DNA from 3 places in the Pseudoalteromonas sp. ECSMB14103 genome. Region 3 is predicted to be linked to each of the others. Evidence: predicted binding sites of a transcription regulator. Region 3 holds the regulator's gene; each other region holds the start of a gene.
The links. The regulator sigma-54, encoded in region 3, starts transcription at its own class of promoters, with help from an activator protein. The targets are predictions, from matches to a motif close to GTTGGCACGNNNNTNGNNT.
Positions count from the first base shown of each region.

Region 1: a site for sigma-54 is predicted at 8,008-8,026, ahead of RF53_RS18410 (EF-hand domain-containing protein). Genes of this name have one in related genera too.
Region 2: a site for sigma-54 is predicted at 1,855-1,873, ahead of fliE (flagellar hook-basal body complex protein FliE). Genes of this name have one in related genera too.

Region 1 covers NZ_JWGY01000016.1:44,343-54,790, reverse strand. The annotation lists gene RF53_RS18455 (DUF494 family protein) at 1-400, opposite strand, end outside; gene dprA (DNA-processing protein DprA) at 402-1,493, opposite strand; gene RF53_RS18445 (LysM peptidoglycan-binding domain-containing protein) at 1,525-2,646, opposite strand; gene def (peptide deformylase) at 2,766-3,272, shown strand; gene fmt (methionyl-tRNA formyltransferase) at 3,294-4,247, shown strand; gene rsmB (16S rRNA (cytosine(967)-C(5))-methyltransferase RsmB) at 4,240-5,535, shown strand; gene trkA (Trk system potassium transporter TrkA) at 5,621-6,997, shown strand; gene RF53_RS18420 (calmodulin) at 7,065-7,280, opposite strand; gene RF53_RS18415 (calmodulin) at 7,361-7,573, opposite strand; gene RF53_RS18410 (EF-hand domain-containing protein) at 7,717-7,929, opposite strand; gene RF53_RS18405 (flagellar brake domain-containing protein) at 8,394-9,056, opposite strand; gene RF53_RS18400 (TrkH family potassium uptake protein) at 9,093-10,448, opposite strand, start outside.
Region 2 covers NZ_JWGY01000001.1:642,002-652,449, forward strand. The annotation lists gene RF53_RS02915 (sensor histidine kinase) at 1-293, shown strand, start outside; gene RF53_RS02920 (sigma-54-dependent transcriptional regulator) at 290-1,756, shown strand; gene fliE (flagellar hook-basal body complex protein FliE) at 1,914-2,246, shown strand; gene fliF (flagellar basal-body MS-ring/collar protein FliF) at 2,267-3,982, shown strand; gene fliG (flagellar motor switch protein FliG) at 3,975-5,021, shown strand; gene fliH (flagellar assembly protein FliH) at 5,025-5,831, shown strand; gene fliI (flagellar protein export ATPase FliI) at 5,850-7,184, shown strand; gene fliJ (flagellar export protein FliJ) at 7,184-7,630, shown strand; gene RF53_RS02955 (flagellar hook-length control protein FliK) at 7,726-10,098, shown strand; gene fliL (flagellar basal body-associated protein FliL) at 10,156-10,448, shown strand, end outside.
Region 3 covers NZ_JWGY01000001.1:247,828-258,275, forward strand. The annotation lists gene rapZ (RNase adapter RapZ) at 1-462, opposite strand, end outside; gene ptsN (PTS IIA-like nitrogen regulatory protein PtsN) at 482-934, opposite strand; gene hpf (ribosome hibernation promoting factor) at 939-1,226, opposite strand; gene RF53_RS01100 (RNA polymerase factor sigma-54) at 1,253-2,752, opposite strand; gene lptB (LPS export ABC transporter ATP-binding protein) at 2,822-3,547, opposite strand; gene lptA (lipopolysaccharide transport periplasmic protein LptA) at 3,544-4,080, opposite strand; gene lptC (LPS export ABC transporter periplasmic protein LptC) at 4,070-4,624, opposite strand; gene kdsC (3-deoxy-manno-octulosonate-8-phosphatase KdsC) at 4,621-5,172, opposite strand; gene RF53_RS01125 (KpsF/GutQ family sugar-phosphate isomerase) at 5,173-6,144, opposite strand; gene RF53_RS01130 (calcium/sodium antiporter) at 6,148-7,116, opposite strand; gene RF53_RS01135 (ATP-binding cassette domain-containing protein) at 7,498-8,313, shown strand; gene mlaE (lipid asymmetry maintenance ABC transporter permease subunit MlaE) at 8,313-9,092, shown strand; gene mlaD (outer membrane lipid asymmetry maintenance protein MlaD) at 9,107-9,655, shown strand; gene RF53_RS01150 (MlaC/ttg2D family ABC transporter substrate-binding protein) at 9,661-10,341, shown strand; gene RF53_RS01155 (STAS domain-containing protein) at 10,334-10,448, shown strand, end outside.

The DNA of each region.
Region 1 (10,448 bases), on a different contig from region 3:
CATTAAATAACACCATAAGCACTATCCACTTTAAATCATCTAAGCTAATCGCTGGCTTATCAAGTGCTGCAAGCTTATCCATAACCATTTCACGGGTAATACTGTTAATAACCCCAATTTGCTCAACAAACATTAAAAAACCACGGCACTCGACGTTTAACATATTGCATTCGCTTTCTGTAAATATACGAATAGCGCGCCCTGGGTTAGCGATTAAATAAGGAGATTCATCGCTGTGTTGTAAATCGGCTAACTGCTCTAGCCAATTTAAGGCTTTAAATATTTCTGGTTTATTAAAGCCTGCACGAACTAACTCGTCGGTTAATTCATTTTGCTCAGCAAAAATGTCAGCTTCGCTATGAATGTAATTTTCAAATAGATACATAAGAATATCGAACATGCTACCTTCCTACGCTAAGCCTAATATAACCATCTAAAATGCGTTCAATTTGATCGTCTAACTCTAAATCAAGCAACCTTGCCAGTACTTTATCTATTGGCCATTGAACACGGCGTACAATATCGTCAACAGTTGTTACCTCAAACCCAATACTGTTTAAAACTTCACAATCACTACTTTGCTGAAGCGTCTCTTCTTTACTATATAGACCGCTTTGATAAGAAAAGCTCACTTCATCTAAAATATCTGTCAAATTTTCAACAAGTTTAGCACCTTGCTTAATTAAAAAGTGGCTGGCTTGTGCAAGCGGGTTTTTAATAGAGCCTGGTACTGCAAACACCTCTTTATTTTGTTCAAGCGCATAACGCACAGTAATTAATGAGCCGCTTTTAATTTCAGCTTCAACAATTAATACACCTAAAGATAAGCCCGAAATAATCCTATTTCGACGAGGGAAATTATGTGCGTTAGCGGCGGTTCCGGGTAAAAACTCACTAATTAATAAACCACTATTGAGTACTTGTTCTGTTAATAGTTTATGGCGTTTAGGGTAGTAAATATCAACACCCGTGCCTAATACCGCGATAGTTTTACCACTCCCTGCTAAAGCACCTTTATGTGCTGCGCCATCTATTCCTCTAGCCATGCCCGATGTCACAGTAATACCAGCCTTTGTTAATTCGTAGGCAAACTCGGAGGCTATTTCAAGCCCTGTTGGGGTGGCGTTACGGCTACCAACAATGGCTATTTGTGAGCTAGAAAGTAAAGACACATCACCCTTACAAAATAGTAATAAAGGTGCGCTAGCTATGTGTTTTAGTGAATCTGGGTAACGTGTATCAAAAAAACAAATAACTTCAATATTATGCTCTGCAACAAGCCGCTCATAATGCTGTACTTTTTGCCAATCTGTATTGAGTAAATTACTGGCCTGATTAGCCGTTAACCCTAACTCGTGTAATTTAGCGTGGGGTAAGTCAAACAATGACTCAAGTGGGTGGTGTTTAGATAGGGCTAATAAGGTTTTTGTGCCTAATCCCTTACACATATAAAAGGCAAGCCAGTGAGCTAACTTGCCTGATGACTGATCCATGCTCTCTCCTAGAGCACCGACTCGCTACTTCTTAATGAATAACTGCAATATCTCCAACGCGAATTGGGTGCTGGTTTTTTGTTATTAATGCATAACTTACTTTGTCATACACTTTGAATACGATTAACTCGCCTACTTTTTCTTTAGGCATTTTCCATGTTGTATTATCTTCGTCAGCTTTATTACTAAACAACTGACTTGCATCAGATAACAGTTTTTCAAATTTACTTGAATCCTCTGGGTAACGAGGACCACGAGGGCCATCAATAACCGTAGGTGACTCACGCTCTAAATCTAAAACATGACCTGGTTCAATATTTTGCTCGCTGCCTAAGTTTAGCACTACAACATCCATCGTGCTGAATTCTCTTACTTGGCGAGGAGACGCTATAACTTGCCCTTCTACTGGCTCTAGTGGGCGGTGAATATCAAAATAGGCTGGCAGCAACTGCCCCTCCATTGCTGGCATTAAAAAATCACCTTGTTTAATTTCTCGTTTTACTGACTCAACACGTAATGACGACGGCACACCATTACTTTCATCGCCACTCCTAAACGCTCGCGCCATGCCAACGTACGATGCACGCGTTGCTAATACTTCGCTTGTGTTTAAATCTCTGTAGGGTTCACCCTCGTTGTAAATCGCATAAGCACCATGTACTTTTAAGTCACCTTTAACGTATAAAATATGGCCTAACGTTTGTGTTTTTGTGTTTTCGTTAGCACCTAACACATACGGCATATTTTTTATATCGTCGCTGTTAATCGCTTGCTCGTAACTTAAATAAGGTTTAATCATTTGCAAAGGTAAAGTGGTAATTGCATTCAACCCTTTTGGGGTAATACGTCCTTGAGGTGACAGCTTTCGGTACGCTTTATTAATAACTAAACGTGGATTTCCGTCAGCATCGTATATAAGTGCCAACGCATCACCCGGATAAATTAGGTGAGGGTTATCGATTTGCGGGTTCATTTGCCATAGTTCTGGCCACAACCATGGCTCATCTAAATAAATGCCAGATATATCCCACAACGTATCACCTTTTTTTACAACATACTGTTTTGGTGCATCTTTTTTTATTTTTAGCACATCAGCAATCGCCCCAAAAGAGGTGCTTAGTGCCAGTATGATTGCAACTAACGGAAATTTCATTGAGCTTCCTTGTATTGTTTTTTCATTATTATTGCCCAAAACCTGTTAAAGGTGAACGTGAATGGCTAAAATAAGAGCATACAATACCCTAAATTAAGCACAAGTGAAAAAGGTAACTAATGGCTAGGTTAGAAGTTTTAAGATTTCCAGATGAGCGTTTACGTACAATAGCAAAAGATGTTGCAGACGTTGACGACCAAGTTCGCCAAATTGTAAAAGACATGCTCGAAACCATGTACGACGAAAATGGCATTGGTTTAGCAGCAACACAAGTAAATATCCACCAGCGTATTGTGGTTATTGATGTCTCTGAAGAGCGTGACGAACCACTGGTATTAATTAACCCGCAAATCATTAAAAAAGATGGGTCAACGATTAGCGAAGAAGGCTGTTTGTCAGTGCCTAACTCGTACGCAAAAGTAGACCGAGCAGAAACAGTGACTGTGGCTGCACTAAACGAAAACGGTGAAGAATTTGTGTTAGACGCAGATGAGCTATTAGCTATTTGTATTCAACACGAACTAGACCACCTTCAAGGCAAGCTATTTATTGATTACTTATCTCCATTAAAGCGCCAACGTATTCGTAAAAAGCTTGAAAAAGAAGCTAAGTTTGCAGCACAGTAATCAGTACCTTAGGAAAACTCAGTGATCCAACCATTACGCATAATATTTGCCGGTACGCCGGATTTTGCCGCACGCCATTTACAAGCGCTAATAAATAGCGAACATGAAATTGTGGGCGTATATAGTCAACCAGATCGCCCAGCAGGTCGTGGTAAAAAATTAAAAGCGAGCGAAGTTAAAGCGCTAGCACTTGAAAATGACTTGCCTGTTTTTCAGCCTCAGTCATTAAAAAATGATGAGGCACTTGCAGAGCTCACCGCTTTAAACGCCGACATAATGATTGTGGTGGCCTATGGCTTAATTTTACCCAAAGCTATTTTAAATGCGCCACGCTTAGGCTGCTTAAACGTGCATGGTTCTATACTACCTCGCTGGCGTGGTGCTGCGCCTATTCAACGTGCAATTTGGGCGGGTGACGAGGAAACAGGCGTAACCATAATGCAAATGGATGAAGGCTTAGATACCGGCGACATGCTGCATATTAGCCGCTGCCCTATTAGTGACACAGAAACCAGTGCCAGTTTATATAACAAACTAGCAGAGTTAGGTCCTAGTGCATTAATCGACACCGTTAATAAGTTAGCTAATGACGACATTACCCCTGAGCCTCAAAATGATGAGCTAGCTAACTACGCTAAAAAACTCTCTAAAGAAGAAGCAAATATAGATTGGTCTATGAGCGCCGTGCAAATAGAACGTAATATTCGCTCTTTTAATCCTTGGCCAGTGTGTTTTACCCAAATGGGCGAACAAACCGTAAAAATATACCAAGCGAAAGTAGTTGATCAATCAGGTAAGCCAGGCGAAATTTTAACAAGTGATAAAAACGGTGTTGTGGTTGCCTGTGGTGAACACGCTTTAAGTATTACTCAGTTACAACCGCAGGGTAAAAAACCAATGGCAATTAGCGACTTTTTAAATGGTCGCAGTGACTGGGTTAGCCCTGGCACACTATTAGGCGAAAATAATGAATAAAGTACAAAACGTACGAGCGCTAGCCGCTGAGACTTTATATAACGTGGTTGATAAAGGCGCTTCGCTTAATCAAGAACTACCATTTGCAAGCCAAGGTTTACCACCAAAAGACAAAGCACTGTTACAGCAAATTTGTTATGGCGTATTACGCTACTTACCTAGCCTTGAAAACTACTGCCAACATTTAGTAGAAAGCCCACTAAAAGGTAAACGCAGAATTTTTCAGTTTTTACTCTACGTAGGTATTTATCAATTGCAGCACATGCGCGTTCCACCGCATGCAGCAATAAGCGAGACCGTAAATGCACTGGGTCAAATGCGTGCACTAGGGTTAAAAGGGTTAATAAATGCTATTTTACGTAGCTTTCAACGCCAGCAAGCAGAGCTTGAAGAAAAAGCAAAGCTTATTCCAGTGTGTTTATACAACCACCCCAATTGGTTTATTAAACAGGTAAAAGAAGCCTACCCAGAAAACTGGGAAGCCATACTTGAAGAAAACCAGCAACAAGCGCCAATGTGGTTACGTGTAAATCAATCACAATTTAGCACGCAAGAATACAGTGATATGCTAACGGCTAACGATATAGAACATACATTAAACCCAAACTTTATAGACGGGATTAAACTAGCCAAGCCGCGTGATGTTTTTTCACTTCCTGAGTTTGATACGGGTGCTTGTTCAGTGCAAGATGCAGCAGCGCAATTAGCTGCTCGCTTTTTAGAGCCAAAAGATGATGACGTTATTTTAGATGCCTGTGCAGCACCCGGCGGTAAAACATGCCATATATTAGAGCTTGCCGACGCCGACGTACTTGCACTTGATAGCGATGCCACTCGCCTTGAACGCGTAAAGCAAAACTTAACCCGTATAGGTTTAGGTGCCGACCTACAATGTGGTGATGCATCACAACCGCACACATGGTGGGACGATGAACAGTTCGACCGTATTTTATTAGACGTGCCTTGTTCAGCAACCGGCGTTATTCGTCGCCACCCTGATATAAAATGGCTACGCCGTGCATCCGACATTGAAGACTTAGCCGCACTACAAGGCGATATACTCAATAGCATTTGGCCTCTACTCAAGCCTGGTGGTACATTGGTATATGCAACATGTTCGGTTCTTCCAAAAGAAAACCAACAACAAGTTGCTAAATTTTTAGCTAATAACGATGACGTAGAGCATATTCCACTTCATGATAAAGACACCCTCACCACACCGGGTTTGCAGCTACTTCCGGGTGAAAGTGATGGTTTTTATTACGCTAAAATGGTTAAAAAAGCCTAGTTAAACAAGGCTTAATAACGCGTACAACAAGCCATTTTTAAATTTAAAAATGGCTTTTTATTACTACTTAATACACTGGTAAATAATGAAAATAATCATACTCGGTGCTGGACAGGTTGGCGCCACGCTAGCTGAAAACTTAGTAGGCGAACAAAACGAAATTACCGTAGTAGATATTGACGGTAACCGTATACGCGAACTGCAAGATAAATACGACCTTCAAGGTGTAATGGGCCACAGTGCTCACCCTGATGTTTTGCGCCGCGCCGGCGCAGACGATGCCGATATGATTATTGCGGTAACCAGCTCAGATGAAGTAAACATGGTGGCGTGCCAAGTGGCGTATAGTATTTTTAATACGCCCACTAAAATTGCCCGAATTCGCTCTGAGCAGTATTTAAAATACCGTGAAAAACTTTTCCAAAACGATGATTTACCAATCGACCATTACATCGCCCCAGAAGCGTTAGTTACTAAGTATATACGCCGCTTAATTGACTACCCTGGCGCATTGCAAGTATTGCAGTTTGCCGATGGTATGCTCTCGCTAGTTGCAGTAAAAGCCTATTACGGTGGTTTATTAGTAGGCTATGCCCTATCTGCATTAAAAGAGCATATACCCAATGTAGAAACTCGCGTTGCAGCTATTTACCGTCAAGGCAAAGCCATTAAACCGCTCGGTACAACCGTTATTGAAGCCGACGATGAAGTGTTCTTCATCGCAGCAACCAAACATATACGCGCCGTAATGAACGAACTGCAGAAGCTTGAGCGTTCATACAAAAAAATAATGATTGCCGGTGGCGGTAACATTGGTGCAGGCCTTGCTCGCTCTCTTGAAAAAAATCACACCGTTAAGCTAATAGAGCGCAGTAAAGAACGTGCTGAACAGCTTTCAGAAATGCTCGACAACACGGTAGTATTTTGTGGCGACGCCTCCGATCAAGAACTTCTTTCTGAAGAACATATCGAACAAGTGGATGTGTTTATTGCCGTTACCAACGACGATGAAGCCAATATTATGTCGGCCATGCTTGCCAAACGCATGGGCGCGCAAAAAACCATGGTGCTTATTCAACGTGGTGCGTATGTAGACCTAGTTCAAGGTGGCGAAATAGACATTGCCATATCGCCGCAACAGGCAACAATTTCTGCATTGTTAACCCATGTACGTCGAGGTGATATTGTTAACGTGTATTCATTGCGTAAAGGGGCTGCAGAGGCTATTGAAGCAGTTGCTCATGGCGATGAAAACACCTCCAAAGTAGTTGGCCGTGCAATTGCCGATATAAAACTACCCGCTGGAACAACTATTGGGGCCATTGTGCGTAACGACGATGTACTTATTGCCCATGACGACACCATTATTATGTCGGGCGATCACGTGATTATGTTTTTAATTGATAAAAAACATATCAACGTAGTAGAAAAGCTCTTCCAAGTAAGTGCTATATTTTTATAACGCATCAAACACAAAAAAGCCGCTGAACATGGCGGCTTTAGTGGAGTATGATTGGGTCTTATCAATGCTACTGTACTTTGGCAAATTCTTCTTTAGAAAGCTCACCATTTCCATCTGTGTCTAAATCTTTAAAAATTTTCACTAGTTGTGAGTTTACTTGAGCTTCTTCCATGCTTATAACACCGTCACTGTTGCTATCAAACGATGCAAAATCTACCGCTGCATAAGCTGCTGAAGAAGATGCTAAAACTAAAACCGCAAGTGTTGTATTTAATGTTTTCATAGTGATGTTCCTAGTAAAATGAGAAATCCTTTTCTAAGATCCCTGTCTGTGAAAAATAGCTAAACCAATACCGGTTAACTTTAAAATTTTGCAAACTCGTCTTTAGACAGCTCACCGTTACCATCTGTATCTAGCTCTGTAAACTCAGCCATTAAATCGGTGTCTATTGCCGCTTCACTTGGGCTAATTGCTCCACTGCTGTCGGTATCTAAACTGTCAAAATCTGATGCTGCAAACGCAGCTGAAGAAGACGCTAATGCAATAAGTGCTAGTGCTTTATTTAAATGTTTCATAACTTAATCCTTCATGCTTAATGTTCTATCAAAAAATGGGCTTATTACCTTTTAAAATGGTTTCACTTCCTTGTTATCCTTTTTCGTAAGCTCCTTTGCCTACTTAGGTTGTCTTTGGCAACTCAGGACTCCATTTACTGAATTTAGGCTTTTGAAAACTCTTCTTTTGATAACTCACCATTTTGGTCTGTATCGAGCTCTGAGAACATGCTCATTAATTTTGCATCAACTGATGCTTCGGCTTGGCTAATTGCACCATTACCGTCTACATCGAGTGTATTAAAGTCAGAGCCTGCAAAAGCGGCTGACGAAGAAGCGAGTGCGATAAGTGCTAATGTTTTATTAATGCGTTTCATAGTATGTATCCTTCAAGTTGTATGTGAGTGATTGGTACTTACTGTTAATCACGTTTTTCGATTAGTACAACCAGACTATTACAACTTAAATGCCAATATTTATTAGTTTATATTTTTCAGTGCCTTACGTGTTAAATACTGAACAAAGTGCAAATTTAAGCATTATTTTTGTAGCTATTTAGCAACGCTGGTTTAATTAAAAAATATAAGTTATTAAAAATCAGATATTTAGGTTTAATGTAAAAAACCACAAAGCGAAGTTATTTAAATGATCAAGGTGTAATTAGGTATTGAGCAGGAAGTTTTAAACTGAACAAGGTGTAAAAATAAAATAAAATATAAAAAATTTGAATGCTATATCTCTGTTTTTATTTAATAAAAAATAATAATTTAGAGGTTGGTAATTTATTTTCGTTCATAAAGTAAAAAGTCGCTATTTTGTTGCAAAATAGCGACATTAAAACCTAATCGGCATCGAGTTCTATCATAGCGGGGTCAATAAAGTGCTCTTTCATAAAAGCTTTCATCTCTTCTTTACTGGCTAATAACTTAATACCGCAACGCACGCCTGCATTATGATCTTTCACGCTGCACACTTCGCCTTCAAAGCCTTTGCTATTACTACCTAATACCACAGTGCATTGTGAGTCTTTGATGCTTTCTAGATCTGCGTCAGTTTTTACATCAAACATAGCCCCCGTTAGCGAAATATCTTTTATAACACCATCGAGTACCTTGTCATCACTGAGTTTAAGTTTTGCAGGCAATAGAGTTGGAATACGGGTTTGCGAACGTAAACTAAATAGCTGAACTTGCTTGGGGTAGTTTATAAAAATCAGCCTAACGGGGTGTGATGCAATAGATTTAATTTGCTGTCTAAACGCAATTATTTGTCCATCGTCACCCTCTATTAATGCTCTTACAACTACGGTGACGCCATCTCGTAAGTAATCATTTGCACCCGGTAAACGTTTGGCTGTAGGGAAGTTTAAAATAATAAACTTTTCGTCAAGCAAGCCTACCATTTCTGTTTTCACGCGCTTACTGCTAGTGGGTGTTAATATTTCTAAGTCAACTAAACTGCCAACCGGTATATTATTTAATTTATCTGCATGCGTTGCTGGCATATCCATTCCATAAACATAGTAGTAAAACGTTGTGTTTTATCCGCGCCAAAACGTAGGCGTAAATAACACAAGCAAAGTAAAAATTTCTAGTCGGCCAAATACCATTGCAATAGTCAGCAACCATTTAGCGCCGTCGGTTATTGCACCATAATGCGAGGCAACATCACCCAACCCAGGGCCTAAGTTATTTAAACACGCTGCCGTGGCCGAAAACGCCGTAATATTATCCATTCCCGTGCCCATAAGCGCCAGCATAATAATAATAAATACTAAGGCATAGGCAGAGAAGAACCCCCACACAGCTTCTACAACCTTATCGGGCAATGCTTTACGGCCAAGTTTGATTGAATAAATAGCACGAGGGTGCACTAAGCGGTTTAGCTCACGTACGCCTTGCAGGTAAAGTAAAAACACGCGCACCACCTTCATACCGCCCCCGGTAGACCCTGCACAGCCACCAATAAAGCTCGAAAATATTAATAAAATAGGTAAAAACAGCGGCCACGTTGAAAAGTTATCGGTAGCAAAACCTGCCGTTGTACTCATTGATACCGCTTGAAATAGTGCTTGGTCAAGGGTTTCATCACCATTGGCGTATATCTCGTTCGACGACAACACAGTAAAACAAATAACCACCAGCGCCAATTGAATGCATAAAAATACTTTAAACTCGGGGTCGCGAATGTAGACCTGCACGTTCCGGCTTGCCACCGCAGCGTAGTGCAAGGAGAAGTTAATAGCGGCAATGATTAAAAAGAATACACAAATAAAGTTAATAACCGGGCTGTCGAAATGGCCCATAGAAGCATCATAAGTCGAAAACCCACCAATGGCGACGGTAGAAAACGCATGACAAATGGCATCAAACCAGTCCATTCCCGCCGCCCAATACGCCAACATACAGGCAATGGTTAACGACACATAAATATACCAAAGGTGCTTTGCGGTATCGGCTATGCGAGGGGTCATTTTTGAGTCTTTTACTGGGCCGGGGATTTCAGCACGATACAACTGCATTCCACCAACACCTAGCATGGGCAGTATTGCAACAGCTAATACAATGATCCCCATACCGCCAAACCACTGTAATTGCTGGCGATAAAACAGCACTGACTTAGGTAAATATTCAATCCCCGTCAGCACCGTAGCGCCTGTGGTTGTTAAACCCGAAAAGGCTTCAAACACCGCATCAGCAAGGGATAAATTAGGTTCTTGTAAAAAGATAAGAGGTAAGGATGCGAATGCCCCCAGTACCAACCAAAACAAAACCACAATTAAAAAGCCTTCACGCGCTTTTAAATCCCCGTTTTCATGTCGGTTTGGGTAATACGCTATTAAGCCAATAATAATACTGAAAATAAACGCTAAAACAAAAGGAACACCACCACCATC
Region 2 (10,448 bases), 390 kb from region 3:
GTGCTGGCGCTGAAGTAAAATTAAGTGCTGCGACTGACGAGCAAAATCCAGATTTTGTTCGTATCAGCGTATCCGATAACGGTCCAGGTGTTGATTTAACTCAAGCAGAAAAAATATTTGAACCATTTTATACCACTAAAAGCCAAGGCACAGGGTTAGGGCTTGCTGTTGTGAGTTCGGTTGCAAACGCTCATCAGGGGCGTGTTGACGTGACTAATAATAAAGGCGGTGGAGCATGCTTTAGTTTGCTTTTACCTATTCGCACCGCATCTAAATTAGAGGAATCATTATGAGTAACACTATTTTAGTTGTCGAAGATGATGCAGGGCTTCGCGAAGCCTTAATTGACACACTCGAAATGTCGGGGATTGAATGTATTGCGGCTAATTGTGCAGAGCAAGCCATGTTATTGCTGAAAAAAGAGCAATTTTCGCTGGTGGTGAGTGATGTACAAATGGGCACTATGAGTGGGCTTGATTTACTACGTAGTATTAAGCTTAACCACCCTGAATTGCCTGTTTTAATGATGACGGCGTACGCTACCATTGACGATGCTGTTGAAGCGATGCGCTTGGGCGCTATTGATTACATGGCAAAGCCGTTTGCACCTGAAGTTTTACTCAATATGGTAAGTCGATACTTACCTGAAAAAGCAAAAGAGACCGACGGACCCATTGTTGCCGATCCCAGCAGTATTCAACTTTTAGAGTTAGCAAGTAAAGTTGCACGCTCTGATGCGAGCGTTATGGTGCTAGGCCCAAGTGGTTCAGGTAAGGAAGTGCTTGCACGGTATATTCATGATAAATCGAACCGATGCGATGCGCCGTTTGTTGCGATTAACTGTGCAGCAATTCCTGAAAATATGCTTGAAGCAACCTTATTTGGGTATGAAAAAGGCGCGTTTACAGGCGCAATTCAAGCGTGTCCTGGTAAGTTTGAGCAAGCGCAAGGCGGTACTATATTGCTTGACGAAATAACAGAAATGGATCTAGGGCTGCAAGCTAAACTACTTCGTGTGTTGCAAGAGCGCGAAGTAGAACGCTTAGGTGGAAGAAAAACAATCCAGTTAGACGTACGTATACTTGCAACAAGTAACCGCGATTTGAAAGAAGCGGTTACCGAAAACCAATTTAGAGAGGATTTATACTACAGGCTTAATGTGTTTCCTTTGATGTGGCGACCACTTTGTCAGCGACCAGGAGATATCCTTGTATTGGCTAAGCATTTAATTGAGCGCCACTTAAACAAAAGTAAAGAGCCTATGGCTTATCTTGATAGTGCCGCAGAGAAAAAATTACTTGCTCATTCATGGCCTGGTAATGTGCGTGAGCTTGATAACGTAATACAACGTGCGTTAATACTTAGGACTGGGGATACTCTAAACGAGCATGCTATTTTCATTGAAAACATAGCGGCGACAGATTTTGTAATGGAGCCTGCATCTGTCAGCGCGCAAAATACTAGTCAGCAGCAAGTAAATGCTACTAATAGAGATATTGACCAAGGCGCTATGAGTTCAGCGTATTATGACGAACAGTCATCTCCAGCCGAGCCAACAAAACAAGACTTATTGGCTGTTGATACGGGAAGTTATAAGGATGAGCTAAAAGATAAAGAGCATCGCATTATTTTAGAAACGTTAGCAAGATGCCAAGGTAAGCGAAAAGATGTTGCTGAAACGTTAGGTATAAGCCCTCGTACTTTACGTTATAAACTAGCGCAGATGCGCGACTTAGGTATTTCACTCCCCGCATAACATCATTTTTAGCCCTAAATTTCCCCTTTGAATTTAGGGCTGTCAAAACTCTGACTTGTAAAATTTCTCACAACTCATTGAAATTGTTAATTTAATTTTTTGGCATGCTTTGTGCTTTATTCATGTTAAGAGTTAACTGCATTGTCAGAGACAAATTATGAAAATTCAAAACAGCGCTGTATTTCAAGAAATGCAATCTATGGCTTTAGAAGCTGGCCGTAATAATCAAATCGAAAGATTGCCAGTAAAAACACAAGCCTCATCAACCGCTCAATTTGGCGATATGCTATCGGATGCAATTAATACTGTGCACGGTTTGCAGCAAGACGCTAAACAAAAAGTAGTGGCAGTAGAAACGGGCGACAGAAGTGTGTCTTTGGCCGAAGCGATGATTGCTTCTCAAAAGTCGTCAGTTGCATTTGAAGCGACAGTGCAGGTTCGTAACAAACTTGTCGAAGCTTACAAAGAAATCATGAACATGCCTGTTTAACTAGGTAGTGGAGAATTATTGTGGCGCAATCTAATCAATCAACCGATCTGGCTCTTGCTACTGGTGAAATGGACCAAAGCGACAGCGACGATCAACAAGAACAGAAATCAGGCTACTTAAGTTCGCTAAATGGCGTTGATTTATTGCGCCAAGTAACTTTAGTTATTGCTTTAGGCATTTGTTTAGCGATTGCTATATTTATTATTATTTGGGCACGTCAGCCAGATATGCGCCCACTTGGTAAAATGCAGACAGAAGAGCTTATTGAAACGCTCGACTTTTTAGATGCACAAAAAATTGAATACCAAGTAGATGGAAATGTAGTGCTCGTCCCTGAAACTGAGTACCAAAATATTAAACTTTTAATGACTCGTGAAGGGCTAGAGCAAGGCCCTACATCGGGTTCAGATATTATCATGCAAGACATGGGGTTTGGTGTAAGTCAGCGTTTAGAACGTGAACGCTTAAAGCATGGCCGAGAACAACAGTTAGCGCGCACAATTGAAGAGCTCAATAATATTACGCGTGCACGTGTATTGCTTGCCATTCCAAAAGAAAATGTATTTGCGCGCAGAGAGAAAAAGCCTTCAGCAACTGTTGTACTTACTCTTAAGCGTGGGCGTTCGCTAGATAGCGAAGAGGTCGACTCAGTGGTTGATATGGTTGCATCGGCTGTACAAGGTTTAGAGCCGGCTCGTGTAACAGTAACGGATCAAAATGGTCGCTTACTAAATTCAGGCTCGCAAACATCGCTTGCTGCACGTTCACGCAAAGAGTACGACATAGAGCGTAAGCGTGAACAAGAATATCTTGAAAAAATAGACAGTATTTTAATACCTGTTGTAGGGCTTGCAAACTACACTGCACAAGTTGATTTAAGTATGGACTTTAGTGCTGTTGAGGAGACGCAAAAACGCTACAACCCAGATTTACCAGCAGTAAGAAGCGAAACAACATTCGAAGAAAATAATATAGGTGGTTTAGCGGTAGGTATACCTGGTGCACTGACGAATCAGCCTCCAGTAAACTCTAATATCCCTGAAGTAGCAGGACAAGGTGGCGCAGGTAGTGCAACTTCACCATCAAGAACGCATAAAGAAGCGACGCGTAACTATGAGTTAGATACAACTATCTCACATAAGCGCCAGCAAACAGGTGTGATACGCAGAATAAGCGTGTCGGTGGCCGTTGACTACATTCCAAAAGTAGGTGAAAACGGTGAAACCACAATGACACCGCGCTCAGTGGAAGAACTGTCAAATATTCGTCGTTTGTTACAAGGTGGCGTTGGTTTTGACATGCAGCGTGGTGATGCACTTGAAGTGGTAACGGTTCCGTTTGTTCGCGAAGCAACTGATTTTGATATTAGCGTGCCGCTTTGGGAGCAGGATTGGTTTATGAAAATAATCCGCTTGGTACTGGGTGCATTAGTTATTATTGTACTCATAATGGCGGTAGTTAAACCGATGCTTAAACGCTTAATTTACCCAGACGATACACTTGAAGAATATGACGAAGATGCGTTAAGTGCAGGCGTAGACATTGGCGATAGCACGTTGGATATGCTAAACAAAGACTTTGATTCTGCTTCAATTGGTTTCTCAAGCGATGGTACACTGCAGTTACCAGATTTACATGGCGACGAAGACTTACTCAAAGCAATTCGTGCTCTTGTAGCCAATGAACCAGAACTATCATCACAAGTAGTGAAAGCGTGGTTAACAGAAGATGACTGATCAAGATCAAGAACAAAAACAACTTCCAGCAGCGTTTGATGTTGATAAGCTAGACGGTGTAGATAAAGCCGCTATTTTATTACTGAGCTTATCAGAGGAAGATGCAGCCCAAATACTTAAGCACTTGGAGCCTAAACAAGTTCAAAAAGTCGGAATGGCAATGGCTGCGTTAGACGACCTGTCACAGGCTAAAATAAGTGCGGTTCACAACTTATTTATTGAGCAAATTCAAAGTTTTAGTACTATAGGGTTTCAGTCGGAAGACTTTATTAAAAAGGCGCTTACTGCTGCATTGGGTGAAGATAAAGCGGCCAGCCTTATTGACCAAATTGTTATGGGGTCTGGGGCTAAAGGCCTTGATTCTCTCAAATGGATGGACTCTAAGCAGGTGGCGAATATTATTCGTAATGAACACCCCCAAATACAAACGATTGTATTGTCTTACTTAGAGCCTGAGCAGTCCGCAGAAATTATTGCGCAGTTCCCAGAGAAAGTACGTCTTGATTTAACCATGCGAATCGCTAACCTTGAAGAAGTGCAACCAGCTGCACTGCAAGAACTTAACGAAATTATGGAAAAACAATTTGCCGGACAAGCAGGAGCACAAGCTGCGAAAATGGGTGGCTTAAAAGCCGCGGCAGACATTATGAACTACCTAGATACAAACGTAGAAGGGCAGCTAATGGATTCTATTCGTGAACATGACGAAGAGATGTCTCAGCAAATTCAGGATCTTATGTTTGTATTTGAAAACTTAATGGATGTGGATGACCGGGGTATTCAAGCCATTCTACGAGAAGTACAACAAGATGTATTAATGAAAGCAATCAAAGGTGCAGACGACGGTCTGAAAGACAAAATACTGGGTAATATGTCTAAGCGTGCTGCCGATATGCTGGCTGATGATTTAGAAGCAATGGCGCCTGTACGTATTAGCGAAGTTGAAGCTGCCCAAAAAGAAATTCTATCAACGGCACGTCGTTTATCTGATTCGGGTGAAATTCAGTTAGGCGGTGGTGGTGGTGAGGAGTTCTTGTAAGCCATGAGCAAACTCAAAGGGCGTCCACTTCGAGCTGAAGAAGCTGATGAATTATTAAAACATTGGGCGATTCCCGATGTAGCACCTAACGAAAAAAGCTTTGGTAACCGCTCAACAGCGTATGGCACCCCATTGGGCGAGCTTTATAAAAAAGAGCTTGCCGAAGAAATGCCCGCTGATGAACCCGAAGAGCCCGAGCTGCCAAAGCTTACTATGGTTGAGCTTGAACGCATTAGACAAGATGCTTATGAAGAAGGCCTTAAACAAGGCCATGAACAAGGCTACATTGACGGCTTTGAAAAAGGCGTTAGTGAGGGAAAAGAAGCTGGTTATAAAGAGGGGCTAGAGCTCGGTAAAACTCAAGGCCAAGAAGATATAAAACCGATTATTGAAGAGCAACTAATTAGCCTTAAAGGTATTTTAGAAGCACTTAATTCACCGCTAAAAAAAGTGGATGAACAAGCCGAGTTGCAACTTATTCAATTAGCTAGCATGTTGGCTGAAGCAGTTATATACCAAGAAGTACAAACATCGCCAGATGTTATTTTACATACATTAAAACACAGTATTGATTCGTTAAATGCGCAACAAGAAAAAGTAAAAGTGCATCTAAACCCAACCGATCTAGACATTATAAAAGATAGCTATGGCGAGCAAACTATAGCAGACAATAACTGGCAATTAGTTCCCGAACCCACGCTTGAAAGAGGTGGATGTGAGGTGAAAACCGCGCAATCCTCGCTCGATATGACGTTAAAAACACGCGTCAAAGAAACGTTGGATAGCTTTTTGCATAATAGTAATATCTAAATATTTTTTAGGCGTACTATGTCTGTGCAAATTGCTTCTTTGAGCGAACGCTTGTCGCAATATCAACAAAACATTAAGCCCTATACACCTGCAGTGGCGGGTATTTTAACGCGTGTTGTTGGCCTTACCTTAGAGGCAAAAGGTCTGCGGGCGCCTGTTGGTAGTCAATGTAAAATTGAAACCATGAATGGTTTTGTTGACGCAGAAATTGTTGGTTTTAACGACCAAACCTTATACTTAATGCCTAATGATCATATTTCCGGCGTACTGCCAGGTGCTCGAGTAATACCTCAAGTAAATAATTTGGGGTTACCTGTAGGAATGAGCCTACTAGGGCGTGTAGTTGACGGCTTAGGCCGTCCACTCGACGGACTTGGTAAAATAAACGCAGAACATTTTTTAAAGTTTGCCCAAAATACAATTAACCCTTTAGCCAGACGTCCGATCAGCCAGCCAATGGACGTGGGGGTGCGGGCTATTAATTCAGTGATCACCGTAGGGCAAGGTCAGCGTATGGGCTTATTTGCAGGCTCTGGTGTAGGTAAGTCTGTACTGCTAGGAATGATGACAAGAGGCAGCGAAGCCGATGTCATTGTAGTTGGTTTGGTTGGTGAGCGTGGTCGTGAGGTCAAAGAGTTTATTGAAGAAATTCTTGGAGAAGAAGGGCGTAAACGTTCTGTTGTTGTTGCAGCACCCGCCGATTCATCGCCATTAATGCGTTTAAAAGGTTGCGAAAGTGCAGTGACCATTGCTGAATATTTTAGAGACCAAGGTTTAAATGTTTTACTGCTACTCGATTCAGTAACACGCTACGCAATGGCTCAGCGTGAAATTGCTTTAGCAGTTGGAGAACCTCCGGCAACAAAAGGATACCCACCATCGGTTTTTGCAAAGCTACCAGCCTTAGTTGAACGAGCTGGTAATGGGGGGGAAGGGCAAGGTGCTATAACAGCCTTTTTCACCGTGTTAAGTGAAGGCGATGATATGCAAGACCCAATAGCAGACGCTGCACGCGCCATACTAGACGGCCATATTGTACTTTCTCGTGAGTTAGCCGACAGCGGCCATTACCCAGCAATAGATATCGAAAAATCCATATCACGTGTTATGCCCCAAGTGGTTTCAGAGCCTCATATGCAACAAGCCCGAGTGCTTAAACAAGTGTATTCAATGTACCAACAAAATAAAGACATGATCACATTAGGCGCCTATCAAAAGGGCACTGACCCCATGCTCGACCAAGCTATAAACATGATGCCAAGAGTAAACGGGTTTTTACAGCAAGGTATGCGTGATGTAATAAGTTATGACGATGGGCTGCAAGGGCTTGCCCAATTATTAGGTCAAGGGTAATGGCTAAAAACAAATTTGACTTGCTGTTAAAACTTGAAAGCGACAAAGAAGAAAGTTTACGTATGAGTTATTTGCAAGCTAATCAAAACCTGCAAGCAAACCAGCAAAAACTTCAGGGTTTAAATGACTTTAGGCTTGAATACTCTCAACAGTTACATTTAAAAGGTCAATCAGGTTTATCAAGCGCTGGTTTTGGGCAGTATCATGCGTTTATAGCAAAAATTGAAGAGGCTATTCGGCAACAAGCAAGTACTGTAAATACGGCAAAGCAAGTTGTTTCACAGCGAAAAACGTTGTGGTTAAAACAGCAAATAAAGGCTAAAGCGGTGGCTAAATTGATTGAAAATCAAAAAATAAAAGCAGCAGCTGTGGTTGCTAAAAACGAGCAAAAAATGCTGGATGAGTTCACATCTAATCAATTTTTTCAGCGTCGCAAACTTTCTTAAGTTAGGCACGTTTATTGCTTTATTAATGGGTGGTATTTAATTTTGGGCAATGTGCGGTGACATGTTGCCGTAACCGTATTAGGTGACTTATGGCGATGAATGATATTTCTGTTTCAATTTCGGCTGATAAAGAGTCTTTTTTAGCATTTAAAGACAGTAGCTTAGCTGATTCTGCCGATGAATCAGGTACTGAATTTTTTACTCAGTTGCAAGATGCTCACACTACATTTGAGCCAATAAAAAAAGAGATTAATAAGCCTGAAACAGATACTTTATCTGCCGCCTCAGCAGATTCCTCATCAGTTACTAATGAAAAATTAAACAGTGATTCAGATGATGAAGACATTGCCCAAATAAATTTGTCTGGAAGCGATATTCTGGAGCAGATCAATTCATCTCAACTAATGAACACTGAGGTTACAAAGCCAAGTGAAAAAGTAAAAGATATAAACCTTGCAGATACATCAACAAATAAAACACCGCTTGTTATTGCTGATTTAAAAGAGAAACTGCCGGTTAAAGGCTATGTTGCTGTGCCAGCAAAAGATTTACCTGTTAAAGATGAAGTAGGTAAAATAATAAGACCACATGCAACACTTACTGATAACAACGCAAGCGGTGTGGCAAGTTTAGTCGATAATGTAGATATTAATGACTCGTCAAATTCACAAAGACAAAATAAAACGTCTCTTGCTCAGGCTGTTGAAGCAGAACTAAATATAAAATCGGATAAAGTTAAACACCCTGCAGAGGCGCAAAGTATAACTCAGGGCTTTGATACAAAAGATAATGGAGCAGATACTAAAAAAGGCATTTTTACGGATAAAATAACAGCTACACAAAGTTCAGTACTCTCTGACGTGAGTGTCAATTCTGATCAGACTATTTTAAAAACGGATGTTGATAAAATAGTTACTACTCAAAGCACAGTAGAGAATAGTGGTAAAGTTAACGTCAATACCATAGCTCAAAATACCATAGCTAAAAATACAGTTGCGGAACTAGCAGAAAATACGCTCACAGCAACTTCACCTAACTCAAACATAACTGAAACTGAAAAAGCAGACGCGATAAATACACTCATTGCTAAAGATGAAAATGCATTAATGTTACCCAACTCAAACATAACTGAAACTGAAAAAGCAGACGCGATAAATGCACTCATTGCTAAAGATGTAAATGCATTTAAAACAGATAAAGTATTAGCAAGCCTAACGCCTGAACAGCTAACAAAATTACAGACTGAAATTAAACCAGTGATGCTTGACGCATCAAGCAAAGCTGAAAAATTGACGGTTTTAAAGCAAATTCTTACCCAATTTATAACGGATAATAAACAGACACAAAGCACTGACGTTAAGTCGTCACCCAGTGAGCAGTTTAATACGCTTTCAGGGACAGAAAAGCAGGCACTACTGACTCAATTAAATGCCTTTATTAAAGCCGAGCAACCAAAAGGTGAACAGTTAGCGGCTATTAAGCAAGCGATTGGTGAGCTAAAAGTGTTGGTTGCGAAAGATGCGAATCAATCATCAGACACTAAATTTACGATATCGCAAAAAGCTGTAAATGACTCACAAAAATTGCCGCAAACAAATGAATCTCAAATAGACAAAGTGGTTACCTTACCGGTAAAAGGTGAAGAGATAACAAAACCAGTTACTTTTGTAGCTTCACAAACACCAAATACGGTAAACAGACTACAAAAAGTGAGTGTGAAATCAGGCTCTGAAAATAGCGCTGATCCAACTAAATTAGCAGCACAGCCTACTAGTGATGAAGAGCTTACAAAAGCGCTTGAGCAATTGCAAAAAGAGGGGCTAAAAAATACCACGGCTGAGCAGTCACCCGCTAAAGTTATGCAGGTGTTTAACCATATAACTAATGCTTTAAATACAACCCAAACCAGTGCCCAAAGCTATTATGATTCGGTTGATTATGAAATGGGCTTGTTGGATCAACAAACTATTCAAAATCAGCAGTTACAAAGTACAGCACAGACAAAGCAGGTAAGTATTGATCCTGGTGTGATGCAGGCGATTAATATAGTTAAAAGTGACGCGGCCAAGTTACTACAAGAGCGCGTTAGTTCAATGCTAAGCATTAATAACAAAGAGGCTGAAATTCGTCTGGATCCACCTGAGATGGGTAGCATGCAAATACGAGTTCGTAGCGATGCAGAACAAGCACAAATTAACTTTGTGGTACAAAACCAGCAGGCCAAAGAAGCACTCGAACAATCTATGCCTCGCTTACGCGAAATGTTAGCGCAACAGGGATTGGAACTTGGTGAAAGCACTATTTCATATGGCCAATCAGGTGGTGAAAATGCTGAGCAAAATGAATCGGGGGCGGGTGAGCAATTAGCCAAAAATGGAGTAGCAAATAGTGAAAGTGATGAGCCATCAAATAGCCCAGAACAAACTTCTGAGCAACAAACATCATCATCAATAGATTACTATGCCTAACTACTGCTATTATAATAACTAAAACAAACAAATACCTTTGCGATATAAGGAATCATGATGGCTGAAGAAACAAGTTTAGAAATAGAAGAAGCGCCGAAAAGTAAAAAAAAGCTGATAATTATTATTGCAGCAGTACTGCTCGTTGTAGGTGGTGCTGCGGGGTTCTTTTTAATGTCGGGCTCGGATGAGCCTGTTGAAACATTAGATGAAGAAACGACCCTTTCAGAAGAAGCGCCAGAAGCTTCTGGGTCATCTGCAGAAATAGGCAGTGCACTTTATGTTGCGATGCCAAGACCTTTTGTTTTTAACGTTCCGGGCTCGAGCCGAGATAGAATTGTACAAATTAAAGT
Region 3 (10,448 bases):
ACCTAATATTTTTTCGCGAATTGATTCAGCAAGTTGATGAACGCTTAGCTCACTGGTATCGATCATGTAATCGGCGCGCGTAATTAGCACATCGAGAAGTTCTTTTTCTTTTTTTATGGCTAAATCAAGCGGAAGTGAATCTATTGATAAAGGGTGTAAGCGTCTGGTTTCAGAAAAGCGCTTAATAAGGGTTTGATCTTCACTGTCTAAGTAGAACAGCGTTGGTTTTGTAAAACCCGGTAAGTATTCGATGATGTGATTAAATTCATCTTGCTCTTTTGGTAAATTTCGCACATCTATACTAACGGCAATTTTATCGTAGTTATCAGAAACGCTTCTAATTAAAGAAGGTAATAAATTTACTGGAATGTTATCTACGCAATAATAACCTAGATCTTCAACAACGCGCAAAGCAACCGACTTACCAGAACCAGAACGGCCACTTATGATAATCAACTCCATTAATCACCCTTTAAATTTGTTACGATTGGTCAACAATAATTTGATACAACTCAGCATCCGATTTAGCACAGCGAAGCTGCTTACAAAATTCTTTATTTTTTAGTTTATCAGCTATCGTTGCTAGCGTCTTTAAATGCTGTTGGTTATCGCCTTCAGGTACGATGAGTGCAACAAAAATATCAACAGGGCGGTTGTCTATAGCATCAAAATTAATCGGTGTTTCACTTACTAACACCAATGCTAAAGGTTCTTGTGCGCCGCTCATTCGGCCATGTGGAATAGCAATACCTCTGCCTATCCCTGTGCTGCCTAGCTTTTCGCGGGTTAATAAAGCGCCCAAAATATCCTGTTGAGATAAATACGGAAATTTATCGTGAGCCAGCTCGCTAATAAACTCTAAAATTCTTTTTTTACTATTAAAAAGGACCGCAGCTTTACTGCAGTCCTGGCATATAAGTGAACTTAATTTCATCATATTAGTGTCGAGCAAGCTTCTCTTTGTGTTTAATTACTTGACGGTCAAGCTTGTCAATCAATGAATCAATAGCTGCATACATATCTTGATGTTCAGTGGATGCGAATAATTCAGCACCACTTACATGAATAGTTGCTTCTGCTTTTTGATTTAGTTTTTCTATATCAAGAATGACATGAACATTATTAATATGATCAGAGTGCCTTTCTAGCTTCGCAAATTTGGTATTTATATAGTCTCTTAATGAATCAGTTAGTTCTACATGACGACCAGTTAAATTTAGTTGCATAAGCATTACCCTCTTTGTTTAGCGTCTTAGATCAGGCTCTTTCGCTGATTTGACGGTGGAATAGCCAGAGATTCGCGATATTTTGCGATTGTACGTCTCGCTACTTTAATTCCTTGCTCAGCCAATATATCCGCAATTTTGCTATCACTCAATGGTTTTGCTGAGTTTTCTGCTGCGATTAATTTTTTAATAAGTGCACGTATTGCCGTAGATGAACATTCTCCACCATTTTCGGTACTTACGTGGCTTGAGAAAAAGTATTTAAGCTCAAATATTCCACGCGGTGTGTGCATATACTTTTGCGTAGTTACGCGCGAAATTGTTGATTCGTGCATTTCTACCATTTCGGCAACATCATTTAAAACCATCGGTTTCATGGCTTCTGGGCCGTGTTCAAAAAAGCCCTGTTGTTGTTTAACAATACAGTTAGTTACTTTTAAAAGTGTATCATTTCTACTTTCTAAGCTTTTTATAAACCATTTAGCTTCTTGTAAATGTGAGCGAATAAATTGACTGTCGCCGCTTGATTTAACTGTACGCGACATCGCTGCATATTGGCTGTTTACACGAATTTTTGGCATGCTGTCTGGGTTTAACTCTACAATCCAGCGGCCTTTAATTTTTTTAACTGACACATCAGGTATTACATACTCAGACTCTTCTCGTACTATTGTGTCTGCAGGCTTAGGGTTGAGCGTATGAATAAGTGTCATTACTTCTTTAAGCTCATCTTCTTTGAGCTTCGTTTTTTTCATTAATGTACGGTAGTCACGAGCAGCTAACAAATCAATGTGCTCGGTTAAAATCATTTTTGTTTCATCAATAAAAGGCGTGCCTTTATCAAATTGATTTAACTGAATACACAAACACTCTTGTAAGCTACGTGCCGCAATACCCACTGGGTCAAATAGCTGAATGCGCTTTAATACCGCTTCTATTTCGTCAAGTTCAACCTCAACGTCATCATCGTTATCTTGATTAAAGCTCTCTAAAATCTCTTCGCAACTGAGTGTCAGTATGCCTGAATCATCCACCGCTTCTACAATAGCAATAGCAATGGCTTCATCTGTAGGGCTAAATGGCGTTAATTGTAATTGCCACATTAAGTATTCGTGAAGCGTTTCAGTTGATGCGCCCTGATATATAGACTCATCTTCAGGCATTGGTCCTGAAGATGATGCAGGGGCTGCACTCATGTACTCATCCCAGCTAACGTCCATTGCCATGTCGTCACTTACAGTATCTTTAGCAAGCGCTTCACCACTGTCTTGTTCATACTCGCTAGGGGCTTCATCTGCAGATACGGTTACTGTAACTTCATCGTTATCTGCTTTTTGCTCATTTTTGCCCGCAAGATCATCGGCATAGTCTTGCTCCTCAACCTCAAGTAATGGGTTGCTGTCGAGCGCTTCTTGTATTTCTTGCTGAAGATCCAATGTGCTTAATTGCAGCAAGCGAATAGCTTGTTGCAACTGAGGTGTCATTGTAAGTTGCTGGCCCATGCGCAGCTGTAGTGATTGCCTCATGTATCTCTAACAATCCTTTTAAGTTGTTATAGTTAATACTAGCAGATGCTTATAAATAAGGCGTAAATGTTACAGCCTAAATTGCTCGCCTAAATATACATCGCGTACAGTTTTATCATTTAATACGTGTTCAGGGGTACCAGAAGCAATCAGTTCCCCATGAGAAACAATGTAGGCTTTTTCGCAAACATCAAGGGTTTCTCTTACATTGTGGTCTGTTATTAATACGCCAATCCCACGGTTTTTCAGGTGTTCAATAATTTTTTTAATATCTAATACTGAGATAGGGTCAACACCGGCAAATGGTTCGTCTAGCAAAATAAACTTTGGATCTGCGGCTAAAGCACGTGCAATCTCTACTCGGCGACGTTCTCCGCCCGATAATGCCATACCTTTGCTATCGCGAATGTGTTGAATGCTAAATTCATCTAATAGATTATTCAATGTATCTTCTCTGGCTTGTTTAGTGAGCTCCTTTCGAGTTTCTAAAATAGCCATTAAGTTTTGATACACTGTTAATTTTCTGAATATAGACGACTCTTGTGGTAAGTAGCCTATGCCTAATCTAGCACGACTGTGCATAGGTAAAAGCGTAATATCGTTATCATCGATAGATATTTTGCCTTTGTCGCTAGGGACTAAGCCTACAATCATGTAAAAGGTTGTTGTTTTACCTGCGCCGTTTGGCCCAAGCAAGCCTACAATACTGCCAGCTTTAACTTCTAAGCCCACATTTTTTACAACTTCACGGCCTTTGTAGCTTTTGGCTAGTAGCTCTGCTTTTAATGTACTCATGGTTGGCCTTTGTCATTTTTTTTAGGCTCCACAGGCACTAAGATAGTGTGTACACGGTCAGTTGAGCTTTCATCTTTTTCGGCGCTAATAAGCTGCTGTTCTATATCGTAGGTAATGCTTTTAGCATTCATTTTTTGCCCAGCTTGAGATATCTCTGCATCTCCAATTAATGTTAAAAAACGCGTTGAAACATCGTATCTAACTTCATTAGCGCTGGCGCGCATTATTGTGCCGTCGGCTTGTTTTTCTTCAAAATAAGCAGGCTTACCTGTAGCTATTAACAATTGCTTGTTGTCGCCTAGCTCATCGCGCTTGTGAACCTCAAGGCGGTCTGCGGTAATTTTTCTGTCGCCATGAATAATTTCAACATTTTTTTCGAAGATACCTACGTTTTCTTTTAGTTGACCCTCTTGTTTATCCGCACTAATCGAAATTTGATTTGCAGAAATTGGCGCTGTTGGTTCAGCGGCATTAGTACCTAATGCAAGTAAAAATGTTGGAATAATAAAGAGTGTTGATAGTTTATTGGTCATAATAAATAGTTCGCGTATGGTTAATTAATTTTATCACTTCGGTTTTTAAATCGGCTTCTAAGCCTTTACCGGTGATTTTTAAATTGGGCCCTGTAACAATGACAGGCTGCTCTGATTGCATCGTTAGTAATTTTATATCTACCTGAATGTTATCAGCATTAATTTTATCTATCATTGCGTTATCAGTTAAATTACTAGCAACAACGTTACCTTCTAATATTAATTGTCTGCCTTCGTACAATGTTGCTTCATTAGCGTTAATTCGCCATGTTTGCTTGTTGTTGTATAGCGTAAAAATAGGTTTATCAAAAAAGGTAAACCCTAATTCTTGATATAGCTCCATTCGCGCTGCCGTTACTTTATGGCTGATTTTCCCATTTTCGTCATACGCTGTTTGTTTTAGCTCTATGGCTGTGTAATCTGGCTTTGCAATTATGTCTGCTTCGGTTTGTTGTGGTAAATTTACTTGTGTAAAATAAGGGTACCAAAGCCAAACCATACAGCTGATGAATAAAACGCTTAATATTATGCGCGCTGCATTCATGAACTAGTCCCTTTTGTGGTCAAAGGTTTGTTATTTTCAAGCATTAGCAGGTCGGTTAGTTCTCTCACTGCACCAAAGCCACCTGGCATTTGTGTTGTATAATGTGCTAAACGTTTTATTAGCGGATGTGCGTCATTTACTGCAACAGAAAACCCTACTAACTCCATCACTGGCATGTCTGGGCCATCATCGCCAATGTAGGCAATTTGCTCATCATTTAAATTGAGCTTTGTTTTTAGTTCTTCGTAAGCGAGTAATTTATTTTCTTGGCCTTGGTATATATGTTGTACTGTTAAGCTTGTCATACGCTGTTGTACTATTTTTGAGTGGCGTCCTGTAATTACCGCAACTTCAAAGCCACTATTAATTAGCGCTTTAATGCCAAAGCCATCTTTTGTATTAAATGCTTTGAGCTCTTCGCCTTGGTTACCCAAATAAATGCGACCATCAGAAAACACACCATCAATATCACAAATAAGTAGCTTTACTTTTTTTGCACGTGCTTTTGCGTCTTCACTCAATGGTTGATAGAGCTCTTCAAATTGCATTTATAATACTCCTGCTTTTAGTAAGTCTTGCATATTTAATGCACCAATAGGGTGGTTTTGCTCATTAACGATGATTAAACCATTAATACGCTTTTGCTCCATAATATTAAGTGCTTCAGCGGCCAAAATATCTTGCGTTGCCGTTGTGCAGGACTTGGTCATTACAACATCTATTTGTGTTGTATGTATATCAATTCGTTGTTCTAAAATACGACGTAAATCACCGTCGGTAAAGAGCCCTACAAGTTGTTGCTGAGAATCAACTATGGCTGTCATGCCTAAGCCTTTTGCCGACATTTCTATCAGTGCATCTTTTATAGTTTGAGTAACGTTAATAATAGGTGTGTTTTTACCGCTATGCATGACATCTTTTAGGGTCAGCAGTAAACGTTTACCTAAACTGCCGCCGGGGTGAGATAGCGCAAAGTCATCAGCTGTAAAACCGCGAGCTTCTAACAGTGCAACCGCCATGGCATCGCCCATTGCAAGTGTTGCTGTTGTGCTTGCTGTAGGGGCTAAGCCTAACGAACAGGCTTCTTTTTGTACTTTTATGCAAATATGTACGTTTGCAAGCGTTGCCATTGTTGAGCTAGCGTTGCCTGTCATGGCTATCATTTTTGCGCCGAGGCGTTTCAAAACGGGAATTATATTGAGGACTTCGCTTGTTTCACCAGAATTAGAAATTAGCATAACCACATCATTTTTAGTGATCATACCTAAGTCGCCATGGCTTGCCTCACCTGGGTGTACAAAAAATGCAGGGCTGCCAGTACTTGCTAATGTCGCCGCTATTTTATTGCCAATATGACCCGATTTTCCCATGCCTATAACAATAGTTCGGCCTTGGCAGTCGTATATTAACTGACATGCTTGATGAAAATTTTCATCCACATATTGTGCAATATCACTCAATGCTTGGCGCTCTATGTCTAATACACGTAGGCCTTGTTTAATAAAATTTAGCGTTGCCATTACTTACCCTACTTGACTGAAAATATACCCTTGGTAGCCTAAAAAAGCGATTAATAATAAGCCGCCCTCTACTCTATTGATGCGCTGAGCACCTCTAAAGTTCAATGACATGATAATAAGCGCAACCGTGGCACCAATCATAATAAGTATGTCGCGGTTAGCAACAGACGGGTCAATAACAGAAGGGTTAATAATGCCTGCGAAAGGCAGCACGGCAAGAATATTAAAAATATTAGAGCCAACAATATTACCCAGTGCTAAGTCATCTTCATTTTTAAGAACCCCTGCTATTGAAGCTGCAAGCTCGGGCAAGCTAGTACCTATTGCAATAATTGTTAAGCCAATGACTAAATCGCTTAGGCCAAAATATTTTGCAATATCGACCGCTGAATCTATTAAAAAATGTGCACTGACAGGGAGTAATACCATACCAATAACTAACCAAATGACTGCTTTTTTTGTTGGTACGTCATTGGGTACTTCATCACATGCTTCTGATACAAATGGGTCTGTTTGATTTTTAGCACGTAGCGAAACAATAATCAGCCCACCAATAAAGACGACAAAACCAATTAATAAGGCAACGCCTTCAGCAAGCGAAAAGTAGTTATCTGAAAAAATATACCAAGTAGCTAGAGATACGATAAGCACTAATGGGATTTCACGTTTTAATGTACTTGAAGAAACGCTAAGAGGCCTAAATAAAGCGGTAATACCTAATACCAGTAAAATATTTGTGATATTTGAGCCAATTGCGTTACCTACCGCTGTGTCTGTTTTTCCAGCCAATGCAGCAGAGGCTGACACCATCATTTCAGGTGCTGATGAGCCCATGGCAACAACAGTCAAACCAACAATTAAGGTTGGTACGCCAAAGTTTTTAGCCAGTGCGGCCGCACCATAAACAAACCTGTCAGCACTCCAAACTAGGGCTGCAAAACCAAGAATCAAAATAACAAACGAGGTAACCATTGTATTAAGCCAGTTATTCAAAATAGGAATGGCGCGAATAGTAACAAATGCCACGATGAAAGTATAAATAAAAGAGTAAGGTCAACTACGTAGACTAATTCATTTTACTAAATTAATTAGTCGGGGCTGTTAGGCTTTCAGTATTAAAGTTTTGCTGATGTATGGGGAATAACTACACCACCAGGTACTAACTTGCCAAAATTCTAAATGGGTTGCTGAAAATTTAACCTTAATAGGTAATAGACCTCAGTTTAAGTGTTGGTTAAGTGAAGATGAGTGAGTCTTAATGTGTGTTTTAAACGTACATTACAAAATCTTACGAATTGTTTTTTCCATATTGGATCAAAAAGATTTAAAATAGGGGCACTAGTGAACATTTTTATGGAGAGCGACTTGTCGCAATCAATAGTAGAAGTCAAGGATGTTAGCTTTTCCAGGGGCGATAGGGTCATATATAAAAATATGAGCTTTAGTGTGCCTAAAGGCAAAATCACTGCGATTATGGGGCCAAGCGGTATTGGTAAAACCACCATGTTGCGTTTAATTGGTGGCCAATTAAAACCTGATTCGGGTGATATTTTATTTGAAGGTGGCAGTATTCCTTCCATGACGCGTTCAGAATTATACGAAGCGCGTACAAAAATGAGCATGCTATTTCAAAGTGGTGCCTTGTTTACCGACATGTCTGTGTTTGACAATATTGCTTTTCCGATTCGTGAGCACACAAAACTAAGTGAAGATCTTATTCGTTTAGTGGTGTTAATGAAGTTGCAGGCTGTGGGTTTACGCGGTGCTAAAGATTTAATGCCCTCAGAGTTATCAGGTGGGATGGCAAGGCGTGCTGCTCTTGCTCGCGCAATAGCGCTCGATCCAGAGCTCATCATGTATGACGAACCGTTTGCTGGCCAAGATCCTATCTCAATGGGCGTGCTTGTAAAGTTAATTAAATCGCTCAATCAAGTATTAGGTTTATCGTCTTTAATTGTGACCCATGATGTAACTGAAGTAATGAGTATTGCCGATCACGTTATTATTATTGCCGATCAGGGCGTAATAGGCTCAGGTACGCCAGATGAAATGCGCAATCATGAATCTGAGCTAGTTCAGCAATTTTTAAAAGGTTTGTCTGATGGTCCTGTGCCATTTCATTTCCCTGCGCAAGCCTATGCAGATGAGTTGCTTGGAGAAAAAGCCTAATGTTGGATTTGTTTCAAAAGTTAGGGCATAAAACTCTGGGTCGCTTTGCTGCCCTTGGTCGCTCAGCTTACATGTTGTTCAGCGCACTCGCGCATGTTCCTAATTTTAAAAAAGGCACTCCGCTGCTTGTTCGCCAGCTTTATATGGTGGGTTCGCAGTCGCTGCTTATTATAATGGTATCAGGCTTGTTTATCGGTATGGTACTCGCATTGCAAGGCTACACCGTATTAGTAGGGTATGGTGCTGAAGATAGCTTAGGGCCACTTGTAGCACTGAGTTTATTACGTGAGCTAGGCCCTGTAGTTACCGCGCTATTATTTGCTGGGCGTGCAGGTAGTGCACTTACCGCAGAAATAGGTCTCATGAAAGCCACCGAACAATTATCATCATTAGAGATGATGGCAATTGATCCACTCAAACGTATTATTGCACCTCGCTTTTGGGCTGGTTTTATTAGCATGCCTTTACTTGCAATTATATTCTCTGCCGTTGCAATTATAGGGGCTCATTTAGTCGGGGTTGATTGGTTAGGTGTAGATACCGGTAGTTTTTGGTCAATTATGCAATCGCAAGTGTCGTTTCAGGCAGATGTACTAAACGGCATAATTAAAAGCTTTGTATTTGCAATAGTGGTTACTTGGATTGCACTTTACAAAGGCTATGACTGTGTTCCAACGTCGGAAGGGATCAGCAAAGCAACTACCGAGACAGTTGTACACTCGTCATTGGCCGTTTTAGGTTTCGACTTTATTTTGACAGCGGTAATGTTTACCAGCTAATTAGGGTATAAATAATGAATTCACGGAAATTAGAAATTTTAGTTGGCTTTTTTGTAGCGCTTGGCATTTTAGCTTTTGCTATGTTAGCGCTTAAAGTAGCGAATGCAGGTATTAGTGGCTCAGGCGAAACTTATTCACTCAATGCAAAGTTTGAAAATATTGGCTCATTAAAAGCACGAGCCCCCATCAAAGTAGGTGGTGTGGTAATTGGTCGCGTTGAGTCAATTTATGTTCATCCAAAAGAGTTTTTACCTGTGGTTGATATGACTATTGATGCGCAATACTTATGTCGTTTTTCAGATACAAGCTCTATATCCATACTTACATCGGGTATTTTAGGCGAGCAATACTTAGGTATAAATCCTGTTATTGCCTCCAGTTCAGCTGAACAGCGCTGTTTAGGTGAAACAGTAACCAACAATGAACAAGATACAGCAATTGATGATTTATTTGGCGTAGAAAGTAAGGCGTTAGGGAATGGGGATTCAATTATTGATACCAAGTCTGCCATTGTGTTAGAAGAATTAATTGGGCAGTTTTTATTCAACCAAGGTAGTGAGTAATTATTATGTTGAAAAAGTATTTAGCTATTATAACGCTTAGCGCATTAAGCCTAATGCAAACGGTGAGTGCTGCAGAAGTAAAGTTAGACGATCCAAATAAAATGGTGCGCAAGGTATCAGAGCATACATTTGACCGAATCAAAAAAGATCAACCATTGATTGTTAAAGATCAAGAGTATCTTCGCGTTATCGTTGAAGAAGAGTTGATGCCCTATATTGATTATAAATACGCAGCACTGCGTGTTTTAGGAAGTGAAGTATCTAAGGTACGAGCAATCACAGATGATGCTGAAAAAGCACAAGCAATTAAAGACATTCAGCGCTTTATTGGCGTGTTTAGAGAGTATTTAGTTGCTACGTATGCAGGTGTATTTACTCAATATACTAACCAACACGTTGAATTTGGTGCACCGCAACCATTTAAAGGTCAGGATGTGGTTGTAGTTAAAACAAAAATTATTGAAGATGGTAAGCCAGATATTCGCATTGATTTTAAAGTTCGTGAAGATCGCAGTGGTCAGTGGCGTGCATACGACATGATTGCTGAAGGCATAAGCTTGTTAGATGCTAAGCAAAGTGAGCTACAAGGCATTTTGCGTCAGCAAGGTATTGACAAAGTAAGTGACCTTTTAGAGCAAAAAAGTAAGCTTCCAGTTCAATTTAGAGGCAGCAGCTCGAATGACTAAATTGGCGATAAGCCAAATTGATGATCAACAGTTTCGAGCGAGCGGCGAGCTCTCTCGAAATTCAATTGGCGATGAACAACTTCTGAACAAGCAGCTACAAACTAAGC